Sporocytophaga myxococcoides DSM 11118: one gene and its partner. The protein of the gene in region 1 interacts with the protein of each later gene in a pairwise test. Links are inferred from orthologs where the notes say so. Each region holds a gene or a part of one and is shown in the gene's direction. Other genes may lie near its edges.

Region 1 (17,463 bases):
TTCAAATGCCTTATCCCAGCTTACATCGTTTCCTATCCCTATAATAAATGGTTTAAGAAAGATCTTTCTTTTTTGTAGTTCTCTGGAAAGGTCGCAGGGGTCGCCTCCGCACGATTCAATGCCGTCTGTAAGAAGTATGATAACGTTTCTGGAATTTTTATCTATGGGAAAATCAGAAGCTGCTTCTTTAAGACTGTGAGCAATAAGTGTAGTTCCTTTAGGCTCTATGTTTTTAATTCTCAACTTTATTGCTTCATGATTTCCAGGGCGGAACGGAACTTCGAGTTTAGTGTCCTTGCAGTTGTTATACCTTTTATCCCATTCATGGCCATACACTCTAAGACCAATTTCGAGATAGGGAATATTTTTAAGGGAGTCTACCAGTTCACAAAGCGTTTTTTTAGCAACTGTCATCCTGGTGCTGCGTTCCCATTTGTCAGACATACTGCCAGATGCGTCCAGTATGAATAGTATACGGGTAACAGGGGGAGTTTTTTCTACTTTGGTCTGACAAAAAGTTTGCTGAACGTAAAGTAGAAATACGACTAGCGAATAGATGTAATTTTTATACTTCACCTTTTATCTAAATAAAAAAGGAGCAGTTTTCTACTCCTTTCTTAAAAACCCTATAAAAGGCTCATTGTTTATTTTAATATCTGTTCAGTATGGTTTTCTGTCGTCACCTTGGTGATAATTTCTTCAATTACACCATTTTCGTCTATTATAAAAGTAGTCCTGACAGTGCCCATATAAGTTTTACCAAAATTGGTTTTTTCTTGCCATACTCCATATTGTTCATTGATGATTTTATCCGGATCCGCAATCAATGTAAATGGCAAATTGTATTTCTTAATAAACTTCTGATGCGATTTTTCATCATCACTGCTTACACCTAGTACCACGTAATTGGCTTTCAGCAGCGCTTCATAATTATCTCTCAGGTTGCAAGCCTGAGCTGTGCAACCAGGCGTATCATCCTTAGGGTAAAAATAAAGAACAACTTTCTTCCCTTTATAATCAGATAGCTTCACTACTTTTCCATCCTGATCTTTGCCTTCGAATAGGGGAGCTTTGTCTCCAGTATTTAATGTCATAAAAGTTTGATAAGTTTTTGAAGCATCAATATCTTAAAACTAATACCCTAAATCAAGGAATATTGGTCGAAAATGTACTGATGTTTCCTGCCTGATCTTTTACTTCTAATTTAAATGCCCCTTTGAGCGGAACGGTTTTATCATATCGTTCAGACCACAATAAATTTCTCTTGTGATCATAGTTCATCAGAATCCATTCTCCGTTTAATGTAGCCCTAAACGATTCGATTCCCGATTTATAATCCCCGATTGAAAACTTTATACAATTCCCTGATACCCCCAAACTTTTAATAGTTGGCTTGATTGAATCTTCTACAATTACAAACTTTCCAAAGCTTTTGGTTTTAAAAGCAATAGTGTTTTCATTCCAGCATCCTTTTTCATGCTGTTGGCCGCGCATCTTGTTTTTTATATTTACATAAGAACACCCTCTGTCTATTGCTTCTGGGTGGGCTGCTTCATATGCAACATCTATACCGTTGAAAAGAGGTGTAGAATAATGTCCGAGTATAAATGATTCTTTACCCTCAAAAGTTGTATCAATATTAGTTTGCAGATAAAGTGTGTCGAAAATGGCATCAGCAGGAATTTTTACAGTCATATTACCTTTTCTGATAGTCTTTTCCTGTCCTGGTGGAATGCAAGCAATAAAATTAAAATTGAGATTTTTATTATCTAAAATTACTGAATCAGGCAGACCTTTTCTTAAATCATACAGATAAATAGCCTGTCCGCTTTTAAAGTAATCCGGAGTAAGGGTGAATAATCCCTTTGAGGTATAAAGCTTAGCAGATGCATTATTGCTTGCTTTACCTCTTATTTTTAAGACATTTTCCGAAACTTCAAAATCACAGGTTGCTTTTGAATTTGGAACAATTGTTCCTTTGGTAGGCTCAGCTGATTGAATATTGAATGCAAGTTTTGAAATGTTATCATAACTGTCTTCAATTTCAATTTCTATTTTATGGTTCTGACCATCTGAAAGATTGAGAAGACCTTTACCAAGACTTCTGTTGTAAGTACTAAGCTTATCGCCATCGCTGATATAACATTTCTGAAATTTAACACCTCTTTCAAGAAGAGCTTCATAGTCCATGTGAACATTGATATATCTGTTTTCATGAAAACCGAAAGTAGACAGATCATGGTCAAATATTATTTTACCGTCAGCGTATACTCTGATGTATTTAACACCATAGGAGTTCGCTGTTCCATTCATTTTGTCAAATACTTTAACCTGAAGACCCACATTGCCCCAGGCGTTTATTTTTGAAGGAATTGTATAATTAGTCCCAACTTTTGTCGCTTTAAATTCAAACCTCCCGAATTCCTGGTTTACTCTTGATTTGTCATCAGTGGCAACGAGCGCTATTTTATCAAAAGAAGGAGCTATGTTGTCTTTCAATTCTGTGAACTTAAAATCTAAAGGGTTGAGAAGATTTTCCTTAACATCTCTGATTTCATAGTGGAGATGAGGACCTCCTGAACTACCTGAATTTCCTGATAAAGCAATGATTTCCCCCTTTTTAATAGGAAGTTTACCTTCTGTCGGATTAAAGTCTACTTCAAATTGCTGATTCTCATATTGATACTGGCGCACAAAGTCTCCGATTTCCTTATTAAACTTATCCAAATGTGCATAAACAGTAACCAGACCATTAGGGTGAGTGATATAGACGGTATTTCCATATCCGAAAGAAGAGACTTTTAATCTGGACACATATCCATCGGCAGATGCATAAACAGGAAGCCCGATTCTCATATCAGTCTTTACATCAAGTCCACCATGAAAGTGGTTAGGACGTAATTCCCCCATATTTCCGGCAAGAAAATTTTGTTGGCCGGGTTTTATCGGAAACAGAAAGTAGCCGACAGGAACTTGGGTTTGGGAAAAAGAGGTAAGAGGTAAAATAACCAATAAGTATTTTATCAGCTTATTTAACTTCGAAATCAATAAATTTTTCATTTTCAATAAAGCCTTCTAATCTGTCGCCAATCTTAACAGGACCAACTCCTGCAGGAGTACCGGTATAGATAATATCTCCCTGTTTTAAAGTTATGAATTTTGATATATAACTGATGATTGCATCAAAATTATGTATCATTTGTCCGGAATTTCCAGACTGTTTTAGTTCTCCATTTTGTACTAATGAAAAGCTGAGATTATTCAGATCTTTAAAATTTGTTTTCTGAACAAATTCAGAGATGGGAGCGCTTCCATTAAAACCTTTGGCAAGAGTCCATGGAAGGCCTCCAGCCTTAGCTTTATCCTGAATATCTCTGGCTGTAAAGTCAATGCCAAGACCAATTTCCTGATAATACTTGTGAGCAAACTTCTCTTCAATATTCTTTCCTTCTTTTGAAATCTTAATTACTAACTCAACTTCAAAATGGATGTTATTGCTGAAGTCAGGATAATAGAATGGCGAATTATTTCGGAGTAATGCAGTATCGGGCTTTAAAAATATTACAGGCGCTTCAGGCTGCTCATTTTTTAGTTCCTTAATATGATCTGCATAGTTTCTCCCTATTGCAAGAATTTTCATATAAAATTTTGGCGCAAAAATAGCATAAAATCTCAATGCAAGTGTGTTGAAAACAATACTTTTCCCTAAATGGTTTCTAATATAGGACCAAAATGAAGATGAGATTGATGAAGATGTTGAACAAAGGGAAGTTGATACTATTGTCATTGGCCATTGCCATAGGCTGCAGCAAGGTTCCTGTGACAGGAAGGAAACAATTGGATATTGTTCCTAATTCGCAAGTGCTCGCCCTTGCAAAGTCTGAGTACAATGAGTTTTTAAAAACTAATAAGGTCGTTAATAATACCTCTCAGGCAGAGGAGGTAGAAAAGGTAGGACGGAATATTGCGAATGCTGTAGAGGCTTATCTGAAGAAAGAAAAGCAGACAAAACTGCTTGAAGGTTATAATTGGCAGTTTAATTTGGTGGAAGATCCACAAATCAACGCCTGGTGTATGCCTGGAGGTAAGGTTGTAGTTTTTACTGGTATTATGCCCATCACTCAATCTGAAGCCGGACTTGCGACAGTTATGGGGCATGAGATCGCACACGCTGTTGCAAGGCATGGTAATGAAAGGATGAGCCAAGGGTTAACTGCTCAACTTGGAGGTGTTGCATTGGATGTTGCTTTGAGTAGTAAGCCAGATCAAACCAGGAATTTGTTTATGGCAGCTTATGGAGTTGGAGCGAATGTAGGAATCTTACTTCCCTACAGCCGATTGCAGGAATCAGAAGCTGACCGTATAGGATTGATATTTATGTCAATGGCTGGATATGATCCAGCAGAAGCTATAAACTTTTGGGAAAGGATGGAAAAAGCTAGTCAGGGAGGGGAACCACCGGAATTTCTTTCTACTCACCCAAGTCATAAGACCAGAATTGAAGAACTGAAAAAACAACTTCCTGAAGCGCTTAAATATTATAACCAAGCAGTTAGTAAAAGATAGACTGAATTAATGCCAAAAGCTTCCGTATGGAAGCTTTGGCATTAATTTTAGATTAAATATTTTATTGTTTTAGGTTACAAGCCTTGCAAAAATATACTTTTAGTTCTTCTTCTTTAAAAAGCATAAAGTTAACTTTGTCATAACCGAAAAGGCTGCAGAACCTTTGTGAGTTCATGTCTTTTGCTTTAAGAAAGTAAGATTCAAATTCCTTTTTTTCAAAAAGATCAGGTCTTGTAATTGATATAGCCAGAAAGTTAAATAGCATATCTTCTGAATATTCACCTTTTTGCATAATTGGGAATAAAATTTCAAGTGCCCAGGCTGCACGGCCGTTTTCTGCAAAAAACTTTGCTACAGTAAGCAAATCATCAGAACTTAACTCAGTTGTTTTATAGTATTTTTTAACCAGGTTAATGGCGTCGTCTCTATATTTGAATTTCTTATTGGTAAGAAAATAAGGAGAAATAAGAATTTGAAAGTTGAGGTATAATTTATTGACCAACTTCTTATCAATTTTAGTATTGTAGAGGGCTTTTATATTTTTCATAAAGCCTTCAGGTGACTGAAGATAAGCTGAATCTGCAGCCCAGGCTTTTAAAGAGAGATCGCAGATATTGTATTTGATAAATACATTAGTAGGGTCCAATGCAGAAGTCTGATTTAACTCACCTATATAATCAAATTTTTGACCAAGTTCCTGCCTGAATAGAATCTGGTTGTTGATCAATTGGGCAAATTCTTTTGTCTTAGGAGGATTTAATGAAGTTAATAAATCTGCTGAAAGCTCTTTATTACTAATAGCATCAAATATAGCTGTCTGGAGTGTTGTGGCTACTGCAACATCTTTTTTAGCTAATGCATTCTGGTAATGAATAGCCAGGGAATCTTTATTTCTTGTCAGATCTATCCGTTCAACGATTTTAAGAAACAGAATAGCCTTGCGTTCTCTTGCAAGAAGAAATTCCATAGCTTTGGAAAGACTATCTTTCTGAAGTGCTTCTTTTATCTTTTCTTTACTTAATGTAGTAAGGTAATTGAACGGGGTATTTTTAACATCACGGTAAAACTGGTCCCAGTTTTCCTGAGCTTTTATGACTTTTTTTATGGTATCATTGAGCTGAAAGGACTGCAATACCTGGATGATGCTTTCAGCCCTGCTTTTCTGTAATTCCTGATTTCTTTCAGTGCTACCTTCAATAGATGAATAGGCAAGAACAACAACCTCAGTTATATTATATTTATTTAAATTGAGAGAGTCATAAAATGGTCGGATATCATTTTCTGAATAAACAGACTTGTCTTTCTCAAATGGTATAGTAAATTTTAAATTCTTCTTTTTGGTGATCTCTGATTTTAAAAGGGTATCAACAAAAACCTCGGTAGAAATAATAGATCTGCTGGAAGGAAGCTTGGGATAATCCACGTAATAAGTACACAGGTGATTGTCTTTAATGACTATCAGGTTGCACACATATTCATCGTTCTTTAGTTCCCCTGGAATATCACCAAGGTATGCATACAAGGCATTTGAGGAAGCTTTAGAGTTGGATTTTAAAAGTTCTTTTAACGTAACCGGAACAAGCATGATGCCATCGAAAGCAAAGGATCTGTGTACAATATTTCCGCTTGAGCAAGGGAATTGGCTTCTGAGAACTATATCTACAGAAAAGGAAAATTCACCTTCCGTTTCAGGAAATGTTTTGTTGAAAAGCCCCAGATCACTAAAGGAATAATAAACCTTTCCATTTTCTACGATTATCTTATTCTCTATGTAATCCGGAATTTTATTAAAATCTCCTACACATTTTCCGCATACAACTTCATTAGAAGGCTCTATGCCGAAAGCATTTTCAATATTTATTTTTTTAGAAGGATAAAAGATCTTTTTGTCTTTGGTCTTTATTGACGATGGAAAATTATATGCCATAGGTCCAAAGACCTGAGCTATATAAATACATTTCTTTTCAGGAATAATTCCTATTCCTATTCCTGTGGCAGAAAATTCACGGTTTAAAACGTTCACCGAATTACTGGATGTATTCAGACTAGACCGTACAAAGGCAAATGCAGCGCTTTCGTAGGTGTTTATTTTCATCGGTTCCTTTTCTTTATAAACAGTAAAAGGCCGGTCTGTGTAAATGACATCAACGTTTTCAGCTACTTTCTCATGAGTGCCTTTATAACTTTCAACCCTTTGTTCTACTGTTGCCATAGCAGGATTGTCCTGATTATGAACAAGGTTGTCTACTTTTTTGATGTATTTCGCCTGATTAATGGCAGCAGCTGTTAATATCGAGTCTTTGACAAAAGGGGAGAGGCCAAGAGAATCACGTACCTCATTGAGTTTAAGGTAGATTTTCTGGGTAAGAAGTTTATCGTCAAAATTATTAAAATCAATCGGTGTTTGAGCAAATAGTCCTCTGAAAGAAAGTAATAATATTAAAAATGAAAAAGTGATCAGTCTCATATTTTACCTCAAACCTTATATGCTTTTACTAAACTTTGTGATTAAATTTTCTAAGTTTTATTTCTGTAAGTTTCTTCTTGGTGCTTAAAGCAAAGTCGCCTTTCATCATCCAATCATAGTATGAAGGGTCTTTTTGCAAGACATCTGTAACCTTCATGTTCTTATATTTCCCAAAGTTAAATACTTCCTCACCTTTGTCATTAAGAACCATTCGACCGGCAAGATCTACAAATTGAGAAGCTGTCAGGTCATGCAGTGCATTCATGTCGTTTTTAACAGGAATGAATTCTTTGCCATCACCATCTTTAATTGTGCAGCCTTCATATTTTAAAATCTGAGCTTTAAGTACTTCGAAAGTGGCAATTGTATCGGCTTCAGCACTATGAGCACCTTCAAGATCTTTATTGCAATAGTACTTATATGCGGCAGAAAGGTTACGTGGTTCCATTAAATGATAGATTCTTTGTGCATCTACCATCTTTCTATTGGTAATATCGAAATCAACCCCAGCTCTTAAAAACTCCTCTACAAGAACAGGAACATCAAAACGAAGGATATTAAACCCGGCAAGGTCACAGCCCTGAAGCATTGAGGCAAACTGAGCCGCTACACTTTTAAAGGTAGGTTTATCTTTTACATCTTCATCATATATACCATGAATGAGGCTGGATTCCAGAGGTATAGGTATTGTGGGGTTTATTCTGGTGGTTTTAATGATCTGCTCATTATTAGGCATTACCTTTAGTACTGATATTTCGACTATTCTGTCGTTGGTAATGTTTGTACCTGTTGTTTCAAGGTCAAAAAAAGCGAGAGGTTTTTTTAGATTTAGCCCCATTGATGTTTTACTGAAAATTGATAACTGGTTCTGATTTTCCACAGTGAAAACTGAAGTTAATGATTCCTCTTTCAGTAAATAACCATGTTAAATATTTGACTAAAATAATAAAGCAATTGAAAGTTTCCAATTGCTTTATTATTAAAATTATTGCTTTACTATCTCTTTGGCTAGTTTCTTCAGATCAAAGCCTCCAAAGTTTCCTGAGCTCATTAGTAAGAGGTTTTTACCTTTCCAATTGGTGTTTAAGATAAATTCCTTTAATGATTGATTTTCAGTGAATACTTTTAACTTTTCATTATTAAAAGCTTTAATTACATCTTCAGGTGAAATTGGATCAAGCTTTTTATGTTCAAGTGTTTGAGGATTAAAGTATACAACAGGTAAGTCCGCCGACTTAAATGTGTCTTTGTATTGTCCTAAAAACTCCTTGTTTAAGGAACTGAAAGTATGCAATTCTAGAATAGCTACCAGTTCGTTATCAGGGAATTGCTTTTTCACAGCTGCAGTTGAAGCCTTTAGCTTGGACGGTGCATGAGCAAAGTCTTTAAATACAGTAGTATCATTTGTTTTTTCAAGCACTTCCAATCTGTCTGCTGCCCCTTTAAAACTTTGAATAGCTTCATAGAACATATCGTCTGTTATTCCAAGTTTAGAAAGCACTGTTTTCGCTCCACTTAGATTGCGCATGTTATGCTTTCCGAAAACCTGCACCGGAATTTTTTTATTATGATCCAGCAAATAAGTCTGACCATTGATAATATCATGCTTATGAGCAGTATATGCTATTCCTTGAACGTCTTCTCTTTCTTTTCTGCAGATTACAGAAACAAGATCGTCATTCTCACAGAAAATCAATGTAGCCCCTTTAGGAGATGAATTAGCAAAAAGATCAAACTGCTTAACATATTCATCATATGTAGGATATACGTTAATGTGGTCCCACGCTATTCCGCTCATTAAGCCTATATGATGATGGTAATGAAGGAATTTAGGAGTTTTATCAATTGATGAAGATAAATACTCGTCACCTTCAATAATAATAATAGGAGCGTCATCAGTTAATTTTACCATCAGATCAAATCCTTCAATCTGAGCTCCAACCAGATAGTCGAACTTCCTGTTGAAGTGTTTCAGAACGTGAAGAATTATGGAAGTAATGGTGGTTTTACCATGGCTTCCTGCTATCACTATTCTCTGTTTGTCTATCGACTGCTGGTAAACATATTCAGGATAGGAATAGATTTTTAATCCAAGTTCCTGAGCTTTTATTAATTCGGGATTGTCCTTGCTTGCATGCATGCCAAGAATGACAGCATCTAATTCAGTAGAAATTTTTTCAGGAAACCAGCCAATTTTTTCAGGAAGTATTCCTGCTTTTTCAAGTCTGGTTCTGGAAGGTTCAAAAATTTCATCATCTGATCCTGTTACTATTAAACCTTTTTGATGCAAAGCGAGGGCGAGATTATGCATTGCGCTGCCTCCGATTGCAATAAAATGGACTTTTTGCCTTTTGGGGTTCATCAATTCCTGTTTTGGGACTGCAAAATTAAAATAAATTAAGAGAGCAACAAACTGTTCTACGGAATATGACTTTTCCTGTGAATAACTATGAGGATAATTTAATGGAAAATAAAATTGCTCTAGCCCTGAAGTTTTACTGACTTATTATATTTTTGTTGACAATATGGATTCAGAAAAATCGGTAAGAAAACCTTCAGGTAAGAGTAAATTAACACAAACTGGTCTTATTCAGTCATTAGGGAAGATGCCTCCTCAGGCATCAGAACTCGAACAGGCTGTTTTAGGGGCGTTAATGATTGAAAAGGAAGCCTTAACCATTGTAATAGATATTTTAAAGCCAGAAAGCTTTTACCACGAAAAACATCAGAAAATATATGCCTGTATATTGGAACTTTTTGATGAATCTGAACCGGTTGATATTTTAACAGTTACCCAAAAGCTTAGAACCAAGGGGGAACTGGAATTTGCAGGTGGAGCATATTATGTAACTGAACTAACTACGCGGGTCAGTTCTGCTGCCAATATTGAAACCCATGCCCGTATCATTTCTGAACAGGCTATAAAAAGAGAGCTTATTTCCATAGCTTCTGAAATACAAAGAGAAGCTTTTGAAGATACTACAGACGTTTTTGAATTACTGAATAGAACAGAACAGGCTCTTTATCAGGTTTCTGAAGCTAATATCAGGAAAAACTATGCTGAAATGAGGGCTATTTTGAGAGAAGCCCTAGATGAGCTTGTTTCAAGAAGAAATCAGGAAAATGCACTTACCGGAGTACCAAGTGGATTTACAGATCTTGACAGAATTACATCAGGTTGGCAAAAAAGTGACCTTATCATCCTGGCTGCCCGTCCTGGTATGGGTAAAACGGCATTCGTAGTATCAGCAATGAGAAATGCTGCAGTTGATTTTAAGAAGGGGGTTGCAATTTTTTCTCTTGAGATGTCTGCTGTTCAGTTGGTTAATAGGTTGATTTCTGCTGAAGCAGAGCTAGATAGCGAAAAAATTAAAAAGGGAAATCTGGAAGAATATGAGTGGCAGCAGTTGCATCATAAAATCAGAAAATTGGATTCTGCCCCTATATTTATAGATGATACTCCAGGTCTTTCAATCAGAGAGCTTCGTACTAAATGTCGAAGGTTGAAAGCAAAGAACGATATCCAAATGGTTATCATAGACTACCTTCAGCTTATGACCGCTGAGGGCGGAAAAGGCGGGCCGGGAAACAGGGAGCAGGAAATTTCGCAGATATCTAGGGCTTTGAAAAACCTTGCAAAAGAAATAAGTGTACCTGTAATTGCACTTTCTCAGCTAAGCCGGGCCGTGGAAACCAGAGGGGGAGATAAGAAGCCTCAGCTATCAGACTTAAGGGAATCCGGAGCTATTGAGCAGGATGCTGATATGGTGGTATTCCTTTATCGTCCTGAATACTATAAGATTGATGAGGATGAGATGGGTAATTCATTAAAAGGTATGGGAGAGGTAATTATCGCCAAGCACAGAAACGGTAGTCTTGATAGTGTTTTTCTTAAGTTTATTGGGAAATACACCAAATTTGCCGATCTTGAAAAATCGTCATTCGGAGGCGGAGGTGGCGGAGGTTCCAGTCCTATTGAAGATAATTACAATCCTAATAACTTTGATGCCGGAGGAGCGAAGACTTTCAGTAGTAAAATTAATGACTTCGGAAAACAAAACAGCCAGGAAGGTGGTAATGACGATGATTCGGTTCCTTTTTAAATAATAATACAAGGTCCATGAAATTTATATCCCATCAGGAAATAAACCCCGTCATTTGTGGATATTACATTCACCCGTTGGACCTTCAAATTCCAAAAGATAAAGAGTTGTTTGTTAAAATTATTAAATGTCTCTTCAAGCCGGGCGATGAAATTTATTTCATCGCATATGGAAGAGAAAATAAGGATTTTGACTTTGATTTAATTCGGGAGCAATTCTACGAATTTGGAGATATTAAAGAAGTGGAGCTGGAAAGGGTGGACGATATAGCTTGTTTGTGCAGGATTCCTTATGAAAAAGAAAGGCATCGTTTAATTTTTGCGCTTTGGTCATTTTTTAAATCACTTCGTTTTTTTAATCCATTGCCAGATCTGGATTGGAATACATTTTCCTCTTATGACTGCAATTTATTTGAATCAGATCCTGAAGGTAGAAAAATGTTTGCTTTTAACTTTATGAATTATCTTTGCATTAAAGGCTCGGGTGGCGAAAGTTTGATGATCAATTATAAAAAGGAATATGCTCTTCCTGATATCCATCAATTAATAGGAATTTGAATTTACGATACTTACAATAGCCTTCATTAATTTACTTTAGAATTTGGTTATCTTAGCCAATATTATAAATTTAATATTTTTCATTTTCTGAATCATGTACTCAAACAAGGAACTTTCACAAAAACTTAAAGCCAATCTTCCTCGGACGAATTTTATTGACACATTGAAGATTGCCTATAGGCCATACATCTGTCCTTTCGATGAATTATTAATGTTAATTGAAAAAGATAAGAAAGTCTTTGATATAGGATGTGGATCAGGAATGTTTTTGACCCTTGTAGCTGAATATAATAGTCCTTCAAAAATTGGGGGAATCGAAATTGCTGAAGGGTTAGTCAAAAACGCTATTGATCTTTTAAAGCCCTATAAAGTGCCATTCTTTATAAGTAAATTCGATGGAATAAACTTACCGGAAGAGATTAGGGAGTATGATTATATATTTTTGATTGATGTATTTCATCATGTACCAAAGGCAAACCAGAGGGAGTTTGTGAAAAGGATTTATAATATGATGAAGCCAGGAGCTAAACTTATTTTCAAAGATATTGATGCTTCAAAAAAAGTTCTGGTTTTGTTTAATAAACTTCATGATCTGGTTCTTTCAAAGGAAATTGGAAATGAGATAGGAGCTGCTGAAGCCAAAAGCCTTCTTGAAACTAATGGATTTAAAATCAAAAGCTCGAAATATATTAGAACATTGTGGTATCCTCACTATTTAATCATTTCCGAAAAATAAACCGTTTCTTTATAAGATTTCAATTTAAGGCATTGCTACTCCTTCTTTGTATAAGAAGAAATCTGTTGCATAAGATAAGAATAGAGTTCCTTTATTTCTGAAGGTGCATCCTTGCTGCCGCTTCCCCATACATATCTGTATGTTTTGCCATCTTTCTCAATTTCTACAAAATGAAAAAGATTTCCAGGTTTATTATATTTTAATGATTCAACCTTTACTTTTTTAAGCTCTTTATTAATACTCTTAATATCATTTTTATTCAGTGTCCCGATTTTTTCCTGAGACTTACTCTCATGAAAGCCTTCTGTGGAGTAGATTTCACCATCTTCAGTAAAGCCATAAGTTTTTTCCATACCAGTAAATCCGCCGCCACTGCCAAATTCCACTGAGTTATACATTAGCTTTTTTGAACCTGAACAGGCAAATGAGCAAAGTAAAAGCGAGGAAATTATAATTCTGGTAAATGTCATAACTAACAATCGATTTTTAAAAATTTAAAATTCTGGTTAAAAATAAAAAATGCCTGATTAAACAGGCATTAAAATTACTTATATTTTTTCTTGAATTGCTTTTCTTGTTTAGCGAGCTTACTTTTTTTCTTTTCAAGCTTTATTTGTTCGCTATACATTTCATCCTGGTTTCTTAGTTTTTTACGCTCTCTTTTCAGTTTCTTAACTTCTTTTCCAGGACCAGCAAGGCTGATGTGATTGTCAGCAGCCATAAGTGAAGATGCAGAAGATAGAGAAATCATTGCAGCTGCCGCCATTACAAACAGTTTTTTCATAGCTTTTAATTTTTGATGAATAATCATTAATTGTTGGATACTAGACTAAACCGGCAATCAAAAAAAATAGTTCATCTCTGAAATTTCTGTTGGCAGGTTACTCTTTTGTTCGGTGATATTTTTATCTATCTTTGCAGAATATTCGGGGTGTAGCGCAGCCTGGTAGCGTACTTGTATGGGGTGCAAGGGGTCGTGGGTTCAAATCCCGCCACCCCGACGAATAACCACCTGAATAAGGTGGTTTACTTTTTTTATAGAAATTAGGGAGGTGTGTCTGCCCAATTGGAAATATTTTAATGGACTGGGAGGACTTGATTTTTCAATGTTAAGAAATGCTTCAAAAATGAAGAAATCATAATTGTTATATATACTTTAATGAAACCTTTATATTAAAAAAACATGAAAAACTTCCTTGTATTACTCGTATTGTCTTTAAGTTTCACCTCATGCAAAAAGGATAAGTCTGATTCTGTACCTCAACCTCAAGTTACCTATGAAGAACTTCTTGCTGGCAAAGTCCATAATTATTGGGATATTTCAAAAATAACTGTGGATGGTCAAGAAGATGATGTTAACTGGGCATGTATGAAAGACAATGTTTGGGTATTCAATAGAAATGCGGAGTTTTTGGAACTGTGTATAGGCCTTAAATGTGAATCTCTCGAACTTCCTAGCTATAGAGGGGCATGGAATTTTAGTTCTGATAAAAAAGTTCTTAATGTAACAGAAGATAATTGGAGTTATAGTTACAAATTAATAAAGTTAACTGATTCGGAATTGATAGTTTCTTATTATGACGACGACAAGCACTTGATAGAATTTACATTAAACAAGATTGAATCACAAAGTAATTAATATATAATCACAGAAAATTATTCTTATAGTTATAATTAATAAAATTTACTGATTCTGAATTGATATTTTCTTATTATGTGGATCAGACTTTGGTAGAAATTACGTTTGAAAAGAAAGAATAAAAAAAAAACAATATTTTCACCGAATCAAATTTCTCCCGACACGAATATTATTGAGGTGAGCCGGTCATTTTAGTCCGGCTATTTTTTTAATCTTCTGAAATTTCATCCAGAAACTGATTGTACGCAGATCTCAATTCCTGATTAGCTTTCATATCTTTTGCTTTGAGGGTAATTTCCAAACCTTTTTTATAAACCTCTTCAGCCTTTTCAAGTTGTCCTAATTTAAAGAATAGGTTTGCCGCATGATAATAAGTGCCTGTGTAATCTTCATAATTATTCAGAAGAATGGAAAAATAATCCACTGATTTTTGAACATCACTTTTGAGGTACTCTGTCGCTAATGCATATATGGTAAATGGATCGTTTGGGTCTTCCTTATAATATTGCAAGAGTAATTCAAGTCTTGAATTATTCATTAATTTTTATTTTTATTAGTGAAATATGTAACTTCATCGCAAATTTATAGTTTATTAGAAGGAATTAAACATATTTTTATGAAGATATTAGTTTGTATCAGTAACGTTCCGGACACCACCTCCAAAATCTCATTCACAGATAACAATACAAAATTAAATACTTCCGGTATCCAATTTATAATTGGACCATATGATGAATATGCGCTTTCAAGAGCTATTGAGCTGAAGGAAGCTGCCGGAGGAACTGTTACAGTATTGAATGTTGGTGAAGCCGATACAGAGCCTACTATAAGAAAAGCTTTGGCAATAGGAGCAGACGATGCCATCAGGATTAATGCATTTCCTAAAGATGCATTCTATGTTGCAAGTCAGATAGCTGCAGTTGCTAAATCTGAAAATTACGATTTAATACTGATGGGCAGAGAATCTATTGATTATAACAGTGGTCTTGTTCACGGTATCGTAGGAGAGTTGCTTGGAATTCCTTCTGTATCTCCAGTTATGAAGCTGGACATAGAAGGTGGAAAGGCTGTAATGTCCAGGGAAATTGAAGGGGGAAAAGAAATTGTTGAAGCCTCTCTTCCTTTGGTTGCTGGTTGCCAGGAGCCTATCGCAGAATGGAAAATTCCAAATATGAGAGGTATTATGTCTGCAAGAACGAAACCATTGAAAGTTGTTGAACCTGCTGATATAACTGATAACATAAAGTTGCTGAATTATGAATTGCCCGCTCCTAAAGGTGCTTGCAAAATGATTGATGCATCAACTCCTGAAAAGCTTTTTGATTTGCTAAAAAACGAAGCGAAAGTTCTTTAATTAATTAATCTAATTTTTAAATCATTAACTAAATTTATATATGTCAGTTTTAGTTTTTGTAGAAGGTGCTGGTGGAGAGATAAAAAAATCTTCTCTTGAGGCTGTAGGTTACGCTTCGGCGCTTGCCAAAAAAATCAATACTCAGGCTGTTGCATTAGTCATTGGAAAATATTCCGATGATCAAATAAATTCTCTGGGTAAATACGGTGCATCAAAGGTATTATCTTGTAAAAACGATAAGCTTTCTCAGCCCTTACCAATGCCTTATGCTTCTGTCATAGCTGAAGCAGCAAAAAAGGAAAATGCTGATACGATCATCCTTTCAAGATCTTCTGTAGTAGATGCTATTGCTTCGAGGTTAGCGCTCAAGCTTGGAGCAGGGATTGTAACTAATGTAGTTGATCTTCCTGACCTTTCTTCCGGATTTAAAGTTAAAAAATCTATTTATACAGGTAAAGCATTTGCTTTCTATGATTTAACATCACCTAAGAAAGTAATAACCATATCGAAAAACGCATTTTCAGCAGTAGAGGGCAATGGCTCTGCTACAGTTGAGGCTTTTGATCCTCAATTATCTGATAGCGATTATAAAGTACAGATTAAGGAAACTCAAAAGGCAACCGGTGATGTTTTATTAACTGAAGCTGATATAGTTGTATCCGGTGGCAGAGGCTTGAAAGGTCCTGAAAACTGGAATCTGGTAATAGACCTTGCAAAAGCTTTGGGAGCGGCAACAGGCTGTTCTAAACCAGTATCTGATCTTGATTGGAGACCTCACCATGAACATGTTGGTCAAACAGGTGTAAAGGTAAGTCCAAATTTGTATATTGCATTAGGAATCTCGGGAGCAATTCAGCATCTTGCAGGTGTGAATTCCTCAAAAGTGATCGTCGTGGTTAACAAAGATCCTGAAGCGCCGTTTTTTAAAGCAGCAGATTATGGTATTGTTGGCGATGTTTTCGAGGTAGTGCCTAAATTAATTGAAGCTGCCAAGGCATTAAAATAAAAAAAAGTGGATAAGATCAAGTTAGAAATATTAGGTCTCTCTTCGAGCCAGTCTCAATCTGGCTCTTTTGCATTAGTATTAGGTGAAGAAAGTGGTAACAGACGGTTACCTATTATAATCGGTATGTTTGAAGCACAAGCGATCGCCATAGAAATCGAAAAAATTGTGCCCAACAGACCAATGACGCATGATCTCTTTAAATCGTTTGCGCTCGGATTCAATTTCACAGTTGATGAAATTGTAATCTCAGATTTAAAAGAAGGGGTTTTCTTTGCTAAAATAGTTTGTACGGATGGTATTAAATCAATTGAGATAGATGCCAGACCTTCTGATGCTATTGCCATAGGCTTACGATTCGAAGTTCCTATCTATACTTATGAAAATATTCTTTCGGAAGCTGGTATCGTGCTAAGCGATCTTAGCGAAGAAGAAGCTGGTGTAAAACCTGAAAAAGAAAAGAAGGAAGAAACCAAAAAAGCAGAACCGAAAAACCTTTCTGATCAAATCAAAGATACCTCATCTGATCAACTAAAGGTTATGCTTGACGAGGCTTTAATGAAAGAAGATTACGAAAAAGCAGCTCGCATTCGAGACGAGTTAAATAAAAGAAATTAACAAGAACCGGAGAAGCCCTCCGGTTTTTTATTTTTAAATGTTCGATATCATTAAAATTTTCATATCATATTAGGCCTTAATACTAGCCTTATTTTTTAATCCTAATTTTTCTTAGAGGAAGTCCTCTGCTTGATTTTGTAATATCACTTCCCTTACGACAAAGGACCTTCAATTTAACTTTAAATCATTTTTTAGATTATAGCTTCTTGTTTTAATAAACAGCTAATGAAAGTTGTGGGTAACTTGATTCGATTTTAGCCCCTTTGATCTAAATTTTAGATCTCAGTAAAATATCCTAATATATCTTTGTATAATTATAAATTGTTTACTTTCCACTATTCAATTTGGTAGTATTAAACATGATAGATAATATGAAATCAACTCTACAAAAACTTCTGCTTATCTTTTTCCTTGTTGTGT
Region 2 (11,895 bases), on another replicon or contig:
CCGCATACCTGCAAAGGACATTCCTTCCAAAATATCCACTGTTGTTTCGAAAGAAATCAATGTCATCATGCATGATCAGACAACTCTTTTTGGGAGTCTTGTTTCGGCTGATGATCAAAAGCTTTTGCTTAAGGACACCAGATTGGATTTGCACCCCATTGATTTTAAGAACATTCGTGAAATAATTTACGATTATACAGCCTCCTTTTAATTATGCTTAAAAATCTTTTAATCAGGAACTATGTCCTGATCAGCGAGCTGGAACTGCAACCATCATCGGAGTTAAATATTGTAACAGGTGAAACAGGAGCAGGAAAGTCAATTATGCTGGGTGCACTTGGTTTGTTGCTTGGTAACAGGGCAGATGTTAAAGTACTTTTCAATGAAGAAGAAAAATGCATCATTGAAGGTGCTTTTGATATTTCAGGATATGAGATTGAGGATCTTTTCAAAGAGGAGGATCTTGATTATGAAACACTATGTCTGGTCAGACGAGAAATAGCTCCCAGTGGCAAATCCAGAGCTTTTGTAAACGATACTCCTGTAAATCTTGATTTTCTCAAAAAGCTGGGACAAAGACTTATGGACGTACATAGTCAGCACGAAACACTCATGCTGGGAGCCTCTTCATTTCAGATTGGAATTGTTGACGCCTTTGCAGGAAATAAAAATTTGCTGACAGAGTATAAAAAGCTTTATAAAGAATTTAAGGATAAAGAAGCCGAACTTGTTGAAGTTACAAGGCAGGCAGAAGAATCTTCAAAGCAACAGGATTTTAATACTTTTCTTTTGAGTGAATTGGAAGAGGCCGATTTACAAAGTGGTGAGCAGGAAAAACTGGAAGAAGATCTTAAGCTGCTTGAAAATTCAGAAGAAATTAAAAGTAAGCTTAATCAGATGGTTAGTATTCTTTCTGAATCTGATCAGGCAAGTATTGCTGTTTTACAGACGGTTAATAAATTGTTTGATGGTATTGTTAAGTATTCTCCATCTTACGAAAAACTGCGTGAACGTTTCCAAAGCATTGTAATAGAGTTAAAAGATATCAATGGAGAGCTTGAAGAAGCTGAACAACAGATCGATTATTCACCGGAAAAAATTGAAGAGAAAAGGGAACGTCTCAGTTTAATTTACAAGCTTCAAAAGAAGCATCATGTAAATACTATAGAAGAACTTATAGCAATTCAGGAAGACCTTGAAAATAAAGCGGGTGCTAATTCAGATCTTTTTGAGAAGATTGAAACATTAAAAGCTGCATTATTAAAACTGGAAAAGAGCTTGAGGGAAAAAGCAGTTAAACTAAGCAATCAGAGAACTAAAGTAATACCAGGCATTAAGAAGGAATTGGAATTATTGCTTAAAGAGGTGGGAATGCCAAATGCTACTATGCATATTCATTCGGATACCACTGAGCTTGGTCCTTTAGGTATTGATAAAATCAATTTCTTGTTCAGTGCGAATAAGGGTATCGCACCTGAAGAACTTAAAAATGCAGCCTCAGGTGGAGAATTTTCAAGGCTTATGTTATGTATCAAATACATGCTTGCAGATAAATCATCATTGCCAACCATAGTATTTGACGAAATCGATACCGGTATTTCCGGAGAGGTAGCATTTAAGGTTGGAAAGATGATGAAGCAAATGTCTAAAAACCATCAGGTGATAGCCATTACCCATTTACCTCAGATTGCTGCACAAGGATCTGCACATTACTTTGTATATAAAGATCATTCAAGTAAAAGATCAGTTAGTAAAATAAAGGAATTGACTAAAGAGGATCGTGTAAAGGAAATTGCACAGATGATAGGAGGGGAGAAACCATCTGAAACAGCAATGAAGAATGCGAAAGAGTTATTGGAAATCAACGAATAAAGAAAGGAAAGGAAGATATTTTATCCTGGAATTTTTGAATGAATCATGGAGAATAATATTTTTGCGAGTTGATTTTTAATAAAACAAAGAAAAAATGGCTTACAATCTCTTAAAAGGTAAAAAGGGAATCATATTCGGAGCACTCGATAGTAATTCCATTGCATGGAAAGTTGCTGAAAAAGCACATGAAGAAGGAGCTTCATTCACTTTAACCAATGCCCCAATTGCAATGAGAATGGGAGAGATCAATAAACTAGCTGAAAAATGTAGCGCTGTGGTAATTCCAGCTGACGCTACTTCTCTGGAAGATCTTGAAAACCTTTTCACTAAATCTCTTGAAGCTTTAGGTGGTAAGGTAGATTTTATCCTTCACTCTATAGGTATGAGTCCAAACGTTCGTAAAGGCAAGGACTATGGAGATCTTAACTATGAATGGTTTCTAAAAACTATCGATATTTCAGCTCTTTCTTTTCACAAAATCATGCAAATTGCTGAGAAAAAGGATGCTTTAAATGAAGGTGCTTCAATTGTAGCTCTTAGTTATATCGCTGCACAGAAGGCTGTTCCGGGATACAATGACATGGCCGAAGCAAAAGCTGCATTAGAATCTATCGCAAGAAGTTATGGCCTAAGACTTGGACCTAAGAAAATCAGAGTAAACACAGTGTCTCAGTCTCCTACTATGACAACTGCAGGTAAAGGAATCTCAGGTTTTGACGTATTTGTAGACTTTGCAGAAAAATTATCTCCTCTTGGAAATGCTTCTGCCGAAGAGTGTGCTGATTATGTAATCACGCTATTCTCAGATCTTACAAAAAAAGTTACTATGCAAAATCTATTTCATGACGGAGGTTTTTCATGCACAGCTATCAGTGATGAATTCATCCAGTCATTTTATAATAAAAAGTAATTTTTATAAAAGATATAATTAGATATGACAGGCAGGCTGCAAAGTCTGCCTGTTTTCATTTATACCTTTTAATATTACAAGGGGATTAGTGGATTGTAGTTTTTCCTGAAAGTATTGATTTCTTTTATGAAGTAAGCAACCAAAGGAACATTGCCAGCATTTAATTTTTTTTATATTTGTTTCTGTATAGGGTAAGAATCAAAATCTTTTTAAACAAACTTAATATTCATGCAAAAACTAAAATTATTTTGTTGGGTTCAGGTGCTGGTGTTTTTATTCTCTTGCACAAAGCCTGAATCAAGTGCTAATTCAGAAGAAAAGAGTGGTTCAGTCACAGCAGATAGTGTTGGCGATGGGAATTACACTGCTCACAAAGCTTCAGAAGATATAGTAATAGATGGTAAAGGAGATGAAAAGAGCTGGGAGAAAGCGACATGGGCTCCTCTAAAATATAAATGGCTTGGAGGAGATTACACTCCGGAAGATTTTTCTGGCAGATATAAAATTCTTTGGAATGAAGACAAAATCTTTTATTTGGTTGAAATAACAGACGAGATTCTGAATGACCAGAGACCTGATCCATTCAACGATTGGTGGGAAGATGATTGTCTGGAGTTGTTTATTGATGAAGACAAATCAGGAGGAAATCATCAGTTTAATCACAATGCTTTTGCCTATCATATAACACTGGATTATGATGCAGTAGATATTGGTCCAGACCAGAAACCACATTTGTATAATAAAGATGTAGAAACAAAGAGGATTAAGAATGGAAACGTTTATACATGGGAAGTTGGAATGAAAGTATTTAAGGATACTTACAAAGACGGAGAAAACAACGTTCCTGTAAAACTTTCAGAAGGAAAGAAATTAGGATTTGCGGTTTCTTATAACGACAACGATACAACAGGTGGCAGAGAGAATTTTGTTGGATCAATGGAAATACCAGGAGAAGATAAAAACAGAGGCTGGATTGACGCTGGCTTGTTTGGAACTCTTGAATTGGTAAAATAATTTTTACTTATAGTAATTCCCCGGATTATTGGCTGGGGAATTACTATTTTTTAATTTATAATAGATAATTTTTGGTATTGAATTTCAAAGCAGATCGTAGCATTAATTCGAAGAATATTTTATCAAGGCTATTGCTATTGAGTTACGAAATATAGGCTTATGAACTTTATGTATGATCATTTGAATGAGAGGTTGAATATTCAAGACATAAAATGGACTGAAGTAGAACATTTGCTAAAACAAATTGATCCTGTATCTAGAGCTTATTTTATTCTTGAAGCAGATTCCGGAAGTTATATTCAATGCGCAGGTGGTCCTGCTGAATTGGTTGTTGAGTATAGAGATGTCAAGGAAAAAGGCTTTAAGCATTATGTATTAGGAAAAGGAGAGGTGAAAAGTGCACTTAAAACTGTTTGGAAGTCCATTGTTTGCAGTATAGGAAATCTTAGCGTCCACGATGATGAGGTACTAACTTGTGAGGACGCTTTAATTACCTTTAAGTATTTTTTTGAAAATAAGAGCATCCCTGATACTTATAAAAGAAGAAATATAACCCGTGAGTTTAAAGGTTAGATTCGATAAGTTTTTTAAGTATATCCTGCGCTGCAACAGCAATAACCGTCCCTGGTCCAAAGATTCCTGATACTCCTTTTTCATATAGAAAGTCGTAGTCTTTAGGAGGAATAATTCCTCCGGCAACAACCACTATATCATCTCTTCCTATTTTTTTCAGTGCTTCGATTAATTCAGGGATGAGTGTTTTATGGCCACCTGCAAGACTTGATACACCTATTATATGTACGTCACTTTCAGCTCCCATTCTTGCCAGTTCTTCCGGAGTCTGAAATAAAGGAGCAAGGTCAACATCAAAACCCAGGTCAGCAAAGGCAGTAGCTATTACTTTTGCTCCACGGTCGTGACCATCTTGCCCAAGTTTTCCTATAATGATCCTTGGCCTTCTTCCATCCATTGCAGCAAATTGATCAGAAAGCGCACGCGCTTTGTCTATGTTTCCTTTGTCAGAAGATTCTCTGCCATAAATTCCTGAAGTAGTTCTAGTCATAGCTTTATGTCTTCCAAAAACTTTTTCCATCGCCATTGATATTTCTCCCAATGTGGCTCTTTTCCTTGCCGCATCTATAGCCAGTTCCAGAAGGTTACCTTTCCCTGCCTGAGCACAATTGGTAATGGCATCTAAAGCAAGGGTTACTTCTTTTTCATCCCGCTGAGTTTTTATTCTTTCAAGTTGTTCAATTTGTTTTTCTCTTACCTGTGTGTTGTCTACTTCGAGAAGCTCAAGTTTACCTTCTTCTTCTACATTATATTTATTAACTCCCACTATTACATCCTGACCTGAATCAATACGTGCCTGTTTTCTTGCAGCAGCCTGATCTATTCTGCTTTGTGGAATTCCAGCTTCTATCGATTTTGCCATTCCTCCATGAGCCTCGATTTCGCTGATGAGTTTTTCAGCTTTAACTATAAGCTCATTCGTAAGATATTCTACATAGTAAGAACCACCGAATGGATCTATGTATTTACAAAGATCTGTATGCTTTTGGATATATAGTTGAGTATCACGTGCTATTTTAGCCGAAAAGTCAGTAGGCAGAGCAAGTGCTTCATCAAGTGCATTAGTATGCAAAGATTGTGTGTGACCAATCACAGCAGCCATAGCTTCAATGCAGGTTCTGGTGATATTATTAAAAGGATCTTGTCTTGTCAAGCTCCATCCGGACGTTTGGCAATGTGTTCTTAATGCAAGAGACTTTTCATTTTTGGGATTAAACTCTTTCAGCATTTTAGCCCAGAGATATCTGCCAGCTCGCATCTTGGCGATTTCCATAAAGAAGTTCATTCCTATTCCCCAAAAGAAAGAAAGCCTTGGAGCAAAGTCATCAATGTCGATACCTGCTTTCAATCCGGTGCGAACATATTCCAATCCATCTGCCAACGTATAAGCAAGCTCAATATCTGCAGTGGCTCCAGCTTCCTGCATATGATAACCGCTTATGCTAATGGAATTGAACTTAGGCATATGACGGGAAGTATATTCAAATATGTCTCCTATGATTTTCATTGAAGGAAGGGGAGGATATATATAAGTGTTCCTTACCATGAACTCCTTTAATATATCATTTTGAATAGTACCGCTAAGCTTCATTGGAGACACACCTTGTTCTTCCGCAGCAACTATATAGAAAGCTAGGATAGGAATGACTGCTCCATTCATTGTCATAGAAACTGACATCTGATCCAATGGAATTCCTTCGAAAAGAATTTTCATGTCTTCTACTGAATCAACAGCTACTCCGGCCTTACCTACATCTCCTGTAACTCTTGAATGATCGGAGTCATATCCTCTGTGTGTCGGAAGATCGAAGGCTACAGATAATCCTTTTTGTCCTCCAGCAAGATTCCTTCTGTAAAATGCATTGGATTCTTCTGCAGTGGAAAAGCCTGCATATTGACGGATAGTCCAGGGTTTACCAAGGTACATACTTGCATATGGACCTCTCAAGAATGGCGGGCTTCCTGCAGGAAAGTCGTCAAAGATAAAGCTTTCACTATCTTTAGAGGTGAACAAACTTTTAACGGGAATCTGTTCTGACGTTATCCATGTGCTTTTCTCCTGTGTACCATTATGAGATGGATCAGGGAGTTGATGATATTGTATTTTTGAAAAGTCTGGTTTCATAAATTAATTGACTGCCTTCTTACGTTTCGCCTCTGAATAACCGCCTGCTTCTTCAATAGCTTTAAATTTTTCCCAAGCTACTTCACTGATTTTTGAAGTAATGGTTTCTATTAAATAAGAACCAGCTAAAGGATCCATTACTTTATCCATAAAAGATTCTTCTCTTAATATATGTGCAATGTTTAAGCGCACTCTTTGATAGAACTCCTCTGCTAAAGGATAGGGAGACGATGTCCTGCTATTTATTTTAATAAAATCAGAATTACCCAAAATTGCCGCCATAAACTGAATAGTATCGATAATCATTTCATCATTTTCATTTTTAACAGCCGACGTTAAAGGAATCAGTTCTGAATGAAAGGTTGTATAAATTGAATTTCCAGGAAGAAGAAGTGCTTTTAACTTGTCCCAAAGTGATCGGAAAGCTCTTAGTTTAGCAATTTCTATTATAAAGTTTTCGCCAATGGATGTATGAAAATGAATATTTGATAAAACGATTTCTGGGGAGATTCCATTTTCAGTAAGAAGATCGAAATATTCAACAGCTTTGGCTATTGCATAAGCCAATTCAGTCCCAGGATCCTCATTTGATTCGTATATTCCTAAAATTGAACTGGTTGAGCCTTTTTTAGATAGAACTGTTGACACATTATTAATGAAATCATCCTTTTCTTTTAAATAAGTGTCGGAATTGAGATTTAAAAAACTACCAGGTGCGATATTTCCCAAAATATCATTTTTATCGGCCTCAAAAATTTCAATGGTATATGAAAAGTCTTTTAGTAAATCTTTCACAGAAGTCAAACTAAAATTTTGACTATTTCTGATTAAAATTTCTATATGATCTGCATTGAATTTTTTTGATTTTTCAATTTCTTTTTTTAGTGAATTTAAGTCCGAAAAATTGATTTTATAGACAGCTTTCCATTTGCCAAAATTTTTGTCAAAATATGACACGTTTATACGGCTTAAATCTGCTTTGGTATAAAATGGTTCTATATTTATTTTTTGCCCTACGTTCCACGCCAAAGAATCAAGTTTTTGAAGCTTTAATTCTTCTTTTATTTTGCTGAACCACAGTTCTTTATCTGTGTTTTCGAAAGGGGTATTTGGAGTTGATGAATGTTCCACGGAAACTTTTTTTTAAAGCTATTAAAAAAATCAACTAAGGGAGAAAAAGATTACAAAATCATTAGTTTTTTGTGGCTAAATTTACATGTAGTAACATTATGTTTGTTGTATATTTAGAAGAATTTATTGTTTTATTTTAAGAATATTCAAGGGCTTATTTCGTAATTTACAAGCCCTGAAGGATATGAAAAAGTCAAGTCCCCATTTCATTTTTTTGTTAATTATTTTTTTTACAAATTTGTCTCCCCTCCAAAATCAAGGAGGACGATTTTTTCAAAAACCCTTTAATTATGCTAATTGTAAAAGACTGTAAAGCAGTGTGGAACAACTGTCTCCGTATCATTAAGGAGAGTGTAGGCGAGCAAAGTTTCAAAACTTGGTTCGAACCTATAGTCCCAGTAATGTTGCAGAATGACGTTTTGACGATTCAGGTTCCTAGCCAGTTTTTTTATGAATGGCTTGAAGAGCATTATGTTCAGGTTTTAAGGAGAGCGATAGACACTGAATTGGGCGCTGACGGAAGATTGGAATACTCTCTGATGATGGAAAAAGAATCAGAGCAATCCAAAACTTTTGTGAACCAAGTTCAGGGAAAACCGAATGGTAATGCAAAATTTGTAAATTATAACGCTCCTCAGACTGTTAAGAGTCCGTTTGATTTAAAAGGGCTGGATAAATTTTCTTTCAGCTCGCAGTTAAATGTAAACTATACTTTTGACACGTTCATTGAAGGAGATTGTAACAGACTTGCGCGTTCGGCCGGTTATGCTGTCGCTAACAAACCGGGAGTAACATCTTTCAACCCATTGATGATTTATGGAGGTGTAGGTTTAGGTAAAACCCACCTTGTTCAGGCAATAGGAAACAGAATTAAACAAAACAGTCCTGACAAATTTGTTCTTTATGTGTCATCGGAAAAATTTACGAATCAATTCCTTGATGCAATTAAAAACAACAATACCCAGGAGTTTGCAAATTTCTATCTTCAGGTAGATGTACTAGTTATAGACGATGTACAATTCCTGTCTGGTAAAGAAAAAACTCAGGAGATATTCTTCCATATCTTTAATCACCTGCACCAATCAGGTAAACAAATCATAATGACGAGCGACTGCCCGCCAAAAGATTTGAAAGGATTACAGGAAAGATTATTATCCAGATTCAAATGGGGTTTGACTGCAGATTTGCAGCAACCAGATTTTGAAACAAGAATTGCGATCATTCGCAAAAAAATGCAGTCAGAAGGTGTAGAAATCTCTGACAGTGTTGTTGAATATCTTGCTTATAGCATAGATACCAACGTAAGAGAGTTAGAAGGTGTATTAATCTCTTTGATTGCACAATCTTCATTAACTCAGAAAGAAATTGATCTTGAACTTGCAAAGCAGACATTGCAGAGCATTGTTCAAAACATAGAATCGGAAGTGGGTATAGATTATATCCAGAAGTTTGTTGCCGAATTCTTCAACGTGACTGTTGATTCTCTTAAAGCTAAAACAAGAAAGAGAGAGATCGTGATTGCAAGACAGGTTGCTATGTATTTTGCAAAAGAATACACTAACCTTTCTTTGAAATCAATTGGTTTCCATTTTGGGAACAGAGACCACAGTACCGTAATACATGCTTTAACTTCAGTAAACGACTTAATGGACACTGACAGAAAGTTCAATGCAACCATGCAGGAGTTGATTAAAAAATTGAAGCTAAAAGCTGCTTAATCTGAATTTTTAGGGTTACTTTTTAATATACTGAGATGCCTGGTGGAAACATCAGGCATTTTTTTATGTTATTTGGGGTGATTTATATTTTAGTAAAGGGATTTTAAAAATTTGTCTTATTTACCTTGTTGATAGAAATAAATCAAGTCCCCTTTTGAATTAAAAGCCAGATGTTAATTTGATATTTTTATTGACACTCCTCTTTTGGAAGCAACTATGGCATCATGATATTCTTCTCCTTCTTGCATTTCATAAGGAACATTAATACGAATATATTCATGTATTTTATCATGTTTAACATTACTGAATTGATTTACCTCTACCTCACTTGATTTAATAACATTCACATGTTTCATTTTTGCCTTCCCATATATCTTTATATCAGAAGAATCTTGCTCGTTCTTTCTAGTATCCTTCATGCCTTTATTGTTTTATGAGCATAACACTTCAATAAAAAAACTCAATGATCACCATCTTCGTCTTGTTCTCTATCTGATTTTGGGTTATTGCAATTTCTTAAATCTGGATTTTTATCTAGTGATTCTAATGCTTTGATAAAAATAGTTTCAATCTTTTTCAGTTTTGCTGTAAAAAGAGCTTCTGCCTCAAGCGAATCTATATCTAGTTTTATTTTATCAATATGAATGTCAGTTCCGATTTCTATATTGGAGAAATTAGAAAGCTGTGCTTTAACAGAAATAGAAAAATTTAAATTTTCTGCATCCATGTTGACTCTCCCAGCTTTTAAAGAAGGAACCTTCAGAATCATATCAGATTCATTATCCGTTTCGTTCTGAACATTGGATTGCTCCTCATGGTCAGAAAAATCTTCTGCTTTTGTAATTTCTTTTTCCTTTGACATCCAATTCTACTTTTAGCAGTCTCTGTTAGTTCTTTTTCTTCCTTATTAAATTAACATCTACCCAGACTTTATTTTTTTTTAAGGAAGTCCTTTGCTTCTGAAAATTCCAGGATCTTACCTTTCCTAATTTACTTCAGACTTTATGAATCTTGCCAATAATTATTCGTTCCATTTTATCATTGATCAACTTTTTTACAGTAAGTATAAATAAAGCTTCTAATTGAAAACAAATTATGTATATCCGTGTTCAAAAGTGACAAATTTTCTTTTAGCACTTAATGAACTTATATTGAAGAATGTAATCCAGATTACTCTTCCTGAATTTTTATAATAACTTTTAAAGGATGAAGGGATAGAGCAATCGATTGAATAATATTGCGCAAAAAAGATTTTATTAAGTCAATAGAAAGTTCATTTAACAGAAGAGCTTTGATAAATACTAAAATAACTCCTATTTAAAAATGTATAAGAGAAACTTTTACATTCATTAAATATTAAGTAGAAGGGAAGGAAGAATATAGTTCCATCGTTTTATTGGCAATGTCAATACTTTTAACGAATCCGCAATGTCCCCAGGTTAGTGTCCAGAACTGCACGAAATCTCCTGGTTGCACATTCTCAAGTTTGCTTATTGGTATTCCCTTTCCATTTTTAGTGAGTGCGTAATAAACTCCTTTGGGGATGGGAGAATTTGTTGATCTCAGTTGATAAATGTTTTCATCGGTAATGATGCGAATTCTCTTTTTATCTTCTTCCGTAAGTTTTATGAAATTTTTAAGTACTCCAATTACTAGTTCTGTACAAACAGCTTTCTCGTAAGTCGGTGAAATTTTTGGTCCATTCTTAACAACACAGTTGATCACCATTGTATTAGTTGGTGGGATCTGATCAATTTTATATGCAATTAATTGGTTGTTTCGCCCGGAAAAAGAGCAATAAGCAAAATACTAATACTAAAAAGTCCTTTGATCATAAAAAATGTTTTATTTGATAATGGCGGATTCGCAAATATATGTTGGGATAATGCCAGTACTTCTGATATATTGTTCTGCCATGTCTGGCTGCGTTATACCCGTGAGCATTAATGCAGTATCGAAACCAAATTTGTTTCCACCCATTATATCAGTATGAAGGGTATCACCAACCATCAATATATCATTTTTATCTACAATGCAGTTGGCACAAGCATGTTCAAATGCGAAGTTAAAAAGCTGTGAGTCAGGTTTACCAAATCTTATAAATTTCTTTCCGACAACATTTTCAATTAATTCCGCAACCCCACCGATAGCAATAGCAACCTGTGATTGTGAAACTGGATAAGTAGTATCAGTGTTGGCTACTATTACAGGTATATTCCTGTTTCTAAGCAGGTTTATAGTTTTATTTAAATCCTTATTCCAGTCAAATCCTTCATCATCAAGCAATACAAGAGCATTGACTTCTGAAATATTGTCAAGCTCAAGCTGACTGATTGGTAAGGTTTTTAGTCCTGATCTTTCTATATAGTGAGCGGAGTTTTCAGTCCCAAGATAGGCTACAGTACCATGGTTGACTTTCAGATCAAGATATTCTTTAGCCAGCATTCCGGATGAAATTATTCTATCTGGAGTGATGGCAAAAAGGCCAAGCTTGTGGTAAGATTCCGCAAGCTGTGCAGGACTTCTGGAAGCATCATTGGTAAGAATAAAAT

What was found.
Region 2: the proteins of dnaB (region 1) and dnaA interact in binary tests that used the Escherichia coli proteins (3 or more experiments, as listed by UniProt). The link is inferred for Sporocytophaga myxococcoides DSM 11118 from one-to-one orthologs.

What each region holds. Positions count from the first base shown.
Region 1 is NZ_KE384561.1:149,537-166,999, reverse strand. The notes cover bases 9,013-11,847. They hold dnaB (replicative DNA helicase), read left to right. Parts: upstream 9,013-9,558; coding sequence 9,559-11,136; downstream 11,137-11,847. Other genes in these bases: K350_RS0124680 (class I SAM-dependent methyltransferase), read left to right, coding at 11,788-11,847; K350_RS0124685 (hypothetical protein), read left to right, coding at 11,154-11,693; K350_RS0124695 (UDP-N-acetylmuramate--L-alanine ligase), read right to left, coding at 9,013-9,395. In the rest of the region: K350_RS0124730 (vWA domain-containing protein), read right to left, coding at 1-576; bcp (thioredoxin-dependent thiol peroxidase), read right to left, coding at 645-1,094; K350_RS0124720 (M23 family metallopeptidase), read right to left, coding at 1,147-3,060; K350_RS0124715 (fumarylacetoacetate hydrolase family protein), read right to left, coding at 3,029-3,640; K350_RS0124710 (M48 family metallopeptidase), read left to right, coding at 3,733-4,566; K350_RS0124705 (CAP domain-containing protein), read right to left, coding at 4,628-7,033; K350_RS0124700 (3'-5' exonuclease), read right to left, coding at 7,062-7,871; more of K350_RS0124695, read right to left, coding at 8,019-9,012; more of K350_RS0124680, read left to right, coding at 11,848-12,429; K350_RS0124675 (hypothetical protein), read right to left, coding at 12,465-12,827; K350_RS0124670 (hypothetical protein), read right to left, coding at 12,974-13,213; K350_RS0124660 (lipocalin family protein), read left to right, coding at 13,613-14,068; K350_RS0124655 (tetratricopeptide repeat protein), read right to left, coding at 14,277-14,606; K350_RS0124650 (electron transfer flavoprotein subunit beta/FixA family protein), read left to right, coding at 14,685-15,422; K350_RS0124645 (electron transfer flavoprotein subunit alpha/FixB family protein), read left to right, coding at 15,463-16,428; K350_RS0124640 (bifunctional nuclease family protein), read left to right, coding at 16,435-17,043; K350_RS0124635 (PA14 domain-containing protein), read left to right, coding at 17,415-17,463. UniProt on the Escherichia coli protein: The main replicative DNA helicase, it participates in initiation and elongation during chromosome replication. Travels ahead of the DNA replisome, separating dsDNA into templates for DNA synthesis.
Region 2 is NZ_AUFX01000006.1:104,018-115,912, reverse strand. The notes cover bases 7,263-10,129. They hold dnaA (chromosomal replication initiator protein DnaA), read left to right. Parts: upstream 7,263-7,915; coding sequence 7,916-9,343; downstream 9,344-10,129. Other genes in these bases: K350_RS0108985 (hypothetical protein), read right to left, coding at 9,804-10,129; K350_RS0108990 (hypothetical protein), read right to left, coding at 9,517-9,762; K350_RS0109000 (methylmalonyl-CoA mutase family protein), read right to left, coding at 7,263-7,625. In the rest of the region: K350_RS0109030 (hypothetical protein), read left to right, coding at 1-211; DNA repair protein RecN, read left to right, coding at 214-1,872; K350_RS0109020 (enoyl-ACP reductase FabI), read left to right, coding at 1,967-2,782; K350_RS0109015 (sugar-binding protein), read left to right, coding at 3,011-3,796; K350_RS0109010 (hypothetical protein), read left to right, coding at 3,956-4,369; scpA (methylmalonyl-CoA mutase), read right to left, coding at 4,359-6,494; more of K350_RS0109000, read right to left, coding at 6,498-7,262; more of K350_RS0108985, read right to left, coding at 10,130-10,205; K350_RS0108980 (hypothetical protein), read right to left, coding at 10,700-11,071; K350_RS0108975 (TIGR01459 family HAD-type hydrolase), read right to left, coding at 11,189-11,895. UniProt on the Escherichia coli protein: Plays an essential in the initiation and regulation of chromosomal replication. Binds in an ATP-dependent fashion to the origin of replication (oriC) to initiate formation of the DNA replication initiation complex once per cell cycle.